2 regions of the Brevundimonas sp. FV2ps16 genome follow, and region 2 is predicted to be linked to the other one. Evidence: riboswitches for the same ligand, from Rfam matches in the RefSeq annotation. Region 2 holds a riboswitch; the other holds the start of a gene.

Region 1 (3,287 bases), 1.1 Mb from region 2:
GCGACCTGGTCCGTCAGCTGATAGGCCGCGTTCAGGTTGGCGGTGACGAAGCTGTCGCGCACGCCGCCGGAATCATCCTGGTCGCCCTCGGCGCGGACGGTCAGGGCGCCCGAAAGCCGATCCCCCGTCCAGCCCAGGGTCGCCGAACCGGCGTGTTCCGGCACGCGCAGCAGGCGGGCGCCCGTCGTGCGGTCCTCGGCGTCGGTCCAGGCATAGGCCAGGGTCAGATCGAAACCGGCGACGAGCCGGGCGCGGCCTTCCAGCTCGATCCCGTCCGACCGGGTCTTGGCCACATTGATGTAGCGACCGGCGGAATAGGTGATCTGATCGTCCACGTTCAGGCGATAAGCGGTCGCGCGACCGTCGAAACGGCCATCGGCCGAGGCCCAACCCAGAGCGATCTCGACGCTGTCAGCCGTTTCCGGCTTCAGTTCCGGCCAGGGCAGGGGCGCGTAGCAGTAGTCGCAGACGGCCTGGCTGACGGTCGGGGCCTTGAAACCCGTGCCATAGGCGCCGGACAGGATGAAGCCGCCGGCCAGATCATAGGCCGCCGAAATCCGACCGGTGGTCTTTGAGCCGAAATCATCAGTGTCGTCGAAACGCAGGCCGCCGGTCAGGTTCAGGGCGCCGATATCGTATTGGGCCACGCCGAAGACCGAGGTCGTCGCCAGGTCACGCGCCTCGCCCGAAGACAGGTCGGCCGAGGATTCATCGCGTTCAGCGCCGAAGGCGTAGGTCACGCCCCGTGCCGCGCCGTCCGCCTGCCAGCGATAGGCCTGCCGGTCGCCGCTGAAGGTGGAGCCGAAGCCGCCGCTGTAGGAGGTGCGTTCGATGTCGGAGGCCGAGACGCTGAACTGGTGCTTCAGGCCCAGGGCCGTCAGGCTGGCGCGGCCGAAGCCGGACCATTGTTCCGACTCCTGAGTGTCGTCGGTGTCGGCCAGGGCGTAGGTCGGGGCCGGGAAGCCGTCCAGATCGGCCTCGCTCTTGGACCAGCGGGCCGATCCGTCGAACTTGACCGTGTCGGAGACAACATAGCGCCCCTTCAGACCGACGGTGGTGTTGGTGAAGCCGTCGGCCTCGGGATTGCCGTCGGCCTCGTCGGCGGCGGAAATGCCGTCGGTGTCGAAGTGCGAAACATAGGCGCTGACGGCATAGGTCTCATTGGCGACGCCGGCGGCCAGGCGACCGCGCACGGTGTCGAAACTGCCGGCCTCGGCCTCGGCGCGCAGGCCGTCGATCTCCTTGGTGGTGAAGGCGATCACGCCGCCGATGGCGTCAGATCCCCACAGCGACGACTGCGGGCCCGACAGGACCTCAATCCGGGCGACGTCGCCCAGGTCGAAGCCGGAGAAATCATAGGCGCCATTGATCTCGGCCGGGTCGTTGACCGAGACGCCGTCGACCAGAACCAGGGTCTTGCCCGGCGTGGCGCCGCGCATGCGGACCTGGGCGACGCCTCCAAAGGCCCCTGAACGCGTCACGGACAGGCCGGGGACGTCCGACAGGATGTCGGCGGCGAAGACGGCGCCGCGCTGTTCGATGGTGTTGGAGTCGATGACGCGTGCGCCGGGCGTGTCGGCGACGATGGCGGGCAGGCGGGTGGCGGTGACGACGACGTCGTCGAGCCGGGGCGCGTCGTCGGCCGCAAGGGCGGGCGCGGCCCAGATAGAGGCGGACAGAGCCGCCGTAGACATAAGAATGGAGCGCTTCATTGAGCGAGAATCCCCGATGTCGGCTCCGCGAGTGCGCGCGAGGAACCGGTATGAGCGAGCCGATCCGCCGGGCCTGAAGGGTCCGGACGGCGCAAGATCGGGTCGCTACGACGAGAATCCCCGCGCCTCTGTCTGGTCCCGGACAGCGGACGAGCGACATTAGGCGGCCAGGTCTCCTGGCTTGCGGGTCATAAACCGCCGTCCTCGCCTTCCCAGTCACCCAGTGGCGCCGGGGTGAAGAACCCCGGACGGACGACGCTCTCGCCGCCTACAGTTGCGGGCACAGCCACGGCGTCTCACCGTGTTCCCTTAACCGCCTGACGGGCCTATCGCAGGGGCGACAAGCCTGTGCAAGGGCGGCTTAACGGGCTTGAGCGGTCGGCTGTGATCCGTCACCCTGACAGCACATGAACGCGCCCGCTTTCCCGCCCCCCGAACATTCGCCCGAAGTCGCCGCCTCGCTGGAAGGGGCGACGCCCTTCATGGCGCAGTATCTGACGGCCAAGGCCGGACAGCCGGACGCCATACTCTTCTTCCGCATGGGGGATTTCTACGAACTGTTCTTCAAGGACGCCGAGGTGGCGGCGGCGGCCCTGGGCATCACCCTGACCAAGCGGGGCAAGCACCAGGGCGAGGACATCCCCATGGCCGGTGTGCCGGTCCACGCCATGGAGGGCTATCTGGCCCGGCTGATCCGCCTGGGCCACAAGGTCGCCATCTGCGAACAGCTGGAAGATCCGGCCGAGGCCAAGAAGCGCGGCGGCAAGGCCGTGGTCCATCGCGGCGTGGTGCGGGTGGTGACGCCGGGAACCCTGACCGAGGACAGTCTGCTGGACGCGCGCGGCGCCAACCGGCTGGCGGCGGTCGCGGTGCGCAAGGGCCGGGCGGCCGTGGCGGTGGTGGAGCTGTCGTCTGGGGCCGTGGACAGCGTCGCCTGTGCGCTGGAGGATCTGGGCGCGGCGCTCGCCGCGTTTCGGCCGTCCGAGGTTCTGGTCACGGACCGGATGTATTCGGACCCGACGACGCGGGACGCCCTGGACGGGTCCGGCGGCGTGGTTCAGGCTCTGGCGAGCGCCATCGCCGAACCCCAGGCGGCGCGGGTCCGCGTCGAACGGCTGTACGGGGTTGCGGCCCTGGACGGTTTCGGCGCCTTCGAGGAGGCCGAGGTCTCGGCTCTGGGCCTGATCGCCGCCTATCTGGAGACGACCCAAGCGGGCAAGGTTCCAGCCCTGGCCCCGCCGCGCCGTCTGGGCGAGAGCGGCTTTCTGGCCATTGACCCCGCCACCCGGGCCAGTCTGGAGATCGACCGGACGCAGAGGGGTGAGCGCGAAGGCTCGCTGCTGGCCTGTATCGACCGCACCGTCACCTCGGGCGGGGCTCGGGCCCTGGCGGAACGGATCGCCCGGCCGCTGCGCGATCCGCTGGCGATCAACGAACAGCTCGACGCGGTCGAATGGCTGCTGGAGCGGCGCGCCCTGCGGCGCGATCTGCGCGACGGCCTGAAGGCTTCGGCCGATGTGGCGCGGGCGGTCGGGCGGCTGGCGCTGGGACGCGGGGGACCGCGCGACCTGGCGG
Region 2 (3,287 bases):
ATCGCCAATGTGGACGGCCCCCTCGAACTGAGCGTCGGCGGGTCAGGGTCGGTTCGCGCCGGCACGTCCCGTTCGCTCGAAGCCAACGTCGACGGATCGGGTTCGATCTCCGCCGGGGCGACCGGAAACCTCAAGACGGCGGTCGGTGGTTCCGGCAGCGTCGAGGTGGCCGGCGTCAACGGTCGCGGCGACGTCTCCATCGGCGGTTCGGGGGGCGTCAACATCCGGCAGGGCCGAATGGACAAGCTGTCGGTGGCCATCGGCGGCTCTGGCGACGTCCGTTTCGGCGGAACCACGCGAGACCTCAGCGTCGCCATCGCGGGATCGGGCGATGTCCGCGTCGCCGCCGCGACCGGCGCTGTGTCCCGCTCCATCGTCGGATCCGGAACGGTTCATATCGGGCGTTAAGACCCGTCTCTCGCCGCGAGAGGAAAGGCCCCCGGTCGTGGAACCCCGGGGGCCTTTTTCGTGTCCGAAGCAAAGAAAATGCCCCGGCGGATCGCTCCGCCGGGGCCTCTGCTTTCAGGAAAACCTGAAGGGCTTAGAAGGCGCCCAGGACGCTCGTGATCGACGAGACGTTCAGGCCGGCGCCGGCGCGGTCACGCGCTTGCAGACCGCCGCCGAAGCTGTAGCGCAGGCCCAGCGACCAGGTGTCGACGTCGATCGAGTCGACGTCGGCGCGGGTGTAGGAAGCGCCGACCGAGAACGGGGTGTTCTCGATTTCGTACTCGGCGCCCACGCCGTAGGTCCAGGCGTCCACGTCGCCGCCGGTGACGTCGACGTTGTTGTAGCTGACGCCGGCGTTCAGGCGCAGGTTCGGCATGACGTAGAAGGCGGCGTCGCCGCCGACGGTCCAGATGTCGGCGTCGACATCGTCAGCCGTGGTGTAGGCGACCAGGCCGGTCAGGGTCGCGTTGGACAGGTACTTCTGGGCTTCGGCGCCGACGGTCCAGACGGGATCGTTGCCCGAACCGATGTCGTTGGCGGCGACGAAGGCGCCGGCGCGGACGTCTGCGGTCCACATCTTGGTCAGGTGGGCGGCGGCGACGCCGGTGACGTCTTCTTCACCAAAGGCCTTGGTGTAGTCGACGGCGCCGTTCAGGGTCACGGTCCAGTCAGCGGCCGGCAGGGCGACGGCGCCGTCCACGGTCCAGACGTCGGCGTCGACGTCATTGCCTGCGACCTCGATCGAAGGATTGGAGTAGGTCACGCCGACCGAGCCGATGGCGTCTTGGGCGAAGGCCGGGGCGGCGAACAGGGCGGCGGCGGCCGTGGCGAGGAGGATCGTCTTCATTTTCTTTTGTCCTTAGCGGTCTCGACCCGGATGGGGGTCCGGGGAGGGCGGCTGCTATCAGGACGCGGCCAAGCTGAGCGTTAAATCGCCGTTATATAAGTGTCTTGAAACTGCCATGTGGCCCATCTGCCACGCCTTGTGGCTGCAATGTGTCAGGGGTGCGCGTATCTCGAGGCAAAGGGTTAAGATCGAGCAATCACATAATCATATAAGCATATCCTTATATGTATTGACGAAGCTGGGTTTATGCCGTTCTTTGCATCCGTCGTGGTCTCTGTGCGTCGTTTGGCGCCCAGAGCTAAGAGGGAAGTCGGTGTGAAACCGGCGCTGCCCCCGCAACTGTAAGCGGCGAGTCGAGGGTCCATCTCGTGTCACTGGCGTCCGCGCCGGGAAGGCCGGATCCGAGGCGTCGACCCGTGAGCCAGGAGACCTGCCCCGACAGATAACGTCCTCCGGCGGGGTGTCCGGTCAGGCCGCATGCGCGCCGCCGGACCCTGCACGTCCGCGTCGGCGTCCGCGCGACCCTGTCCGAAACCTGGCCACAACACAGGTTTCGAACGTCATGACCCGCCACACCGTCCAGGTCGCCACCCTCGGCTTTCCCCGCATCGGCCCCAAGAGAGAACTGAAGACCGCGCTTGAGTCTCATTGGGCCGGCAAGACCGACGCCGATGCCCTCCTGTCCACTGCTGCCGAGCTCCGCGGCCTGACCTGGGCGCGACAGCGCGACCTGGGGGCCGACATCGTGCCTTCCAACGACTTCTCTCTTTATGATCAAGTGCTCGACCTGACCGCCATGGTCGGGGCGGTGCCGCCCGCCTACGGCTGGAGCGGGGATCGGGTCGATCTGGCCACCTATTTCGCCATGGCCCGCGGCTCGCGCGGCGACGACGAGGTCTGCGCACACGGCCATGTCCATGCGAGCGGCGAGGGGACGCCGGCGATGGAGATGACCAAATGGTTCGACACCAACTACCATTATCTCGCGCCCGAGTTCACGGCTGACCAGCTGTTCCGCCTGGGCTCGACCAAGGCGCTGGACGAGTATCTGGAGGCCAAGGCCCAGGGGATAGAGACCCGGCCGGTGCTGCTGGGGCCGGTCAGCTATCTGCTGTTGGGCAAGACGCGGGGCGAGGCGTTCGACGTGCTCAGCCTGCTGCCACGCCTGCTGCCGGTCTATGCGGAGGTGCTGCGGTCGTTGGCCCGCGCGGGCGCCACCTGGGTCCAGATGGACGAACCCTGCTTGGTCACCGACCTGAGCGACGAGGCGAAGGCCGCCTATGACCATGCCTACCGCGTGCTGGCCGATGTCACGCCGCCGATCAAACTGATGCTGACCTCCTATTTCGGGGCCTTGGGCGACAATCTGGAGACGACGCTGCGTCTGCCGGTTCACGGCCTGCACATCGATCTGATCCGGGCGCCGGAGCAACTGGCGCAAGTCGCATCGGCGACGCGGGTCGATCAGGTGCTTTCGTTGGGCGTCATCGACGGCCGCAATGTCTGGAAGGCCGATCTCAACGCCGTGCTCGACAAGGTCGAGCCTTTGGTCGCTGCGGGACGTAAGGTGGTGATCGCCCCGTCCTGCTCCTTGCTGCACACGCCGATCGATTTGGAACGCGAGACTGCCCTCGATCCCGAGATCAAGGACTGGCTGGCCTTCGCCGTTCAGAAGGTTGGCGAGCTGGCGACCCTGGCGCGGGCGTTGAACGAAGGACGCGCTGCGGTAAAGGCGGCGCTGGACGCCTCGACCGCTTCCGTCGCCTCGCGTCGCACCTCGCCCCGTATCAATGATCCGAAGGTTCAGGCTCGTGCGGCGGATGCCGACCAGGCCCTGGCGCGCCGGACCTCCTGCTTCGAAATCCGTCGCCAGGTCCAGCAGCGGCGTCTGAACCTGCCCGCCTATCCGACCACCACGATCGGCTCCTTCCCCCAGACGGCCGAAGTCCGCAAAGCCCGCGCCGACCACGGCAAGGGCGTCATCGACGATGCG

What was found. A riboswitch is a leader RNA that binds a small molecule or an ion and turns the genes downstream of it on or off. The one in region 2 is predicted to bind cobalamin.
Region 1: it holds a riboswitch for cobalamin, as region 2 does, so the genes downstream of both, ACW170_RS04385 (TonB-dependent receptor plug domain-containing protein) here and metE (5-methyltetrahydropteroyltriglutamate--homocysteine S-methyltransferase) in region 2, are expected to answer to the same signal.

The regions. Positions count from the first base shown of each region.
Region 1 covers NZ_CM178728.1:925,949-929,235, forward strand. Annotated here, with positions in the region: gene ACW170_RS04385 (TonB-dependent receptor plug domain-containing protein) at 1-1,712, opposite strand, end outside; cobalamin riboswitch at 1,862-2,044, opposite strand; gene mutS (DNA mismatch repair protein MutS) at 2,120-3,287, shown strand, end outside.
Region 2 covers NZ_CM178728.1:2,004,468-2,007,754, forward strand. Annotated here, with positions in the region: gene ACW170_RS09710 (head GIN domain-containing protein) at 1-408, shown strand, start outside; gene ACW170_RS09715 (porin) at 542-1,294, opposite strand; cobalamin riboswitch at 1,546-1,746, shown strand; gene metE (5-methyltetrahydropteroyltriglutamate--homocysteine S-methyltransferase) at 1,857-3,287, shown strand, end outside.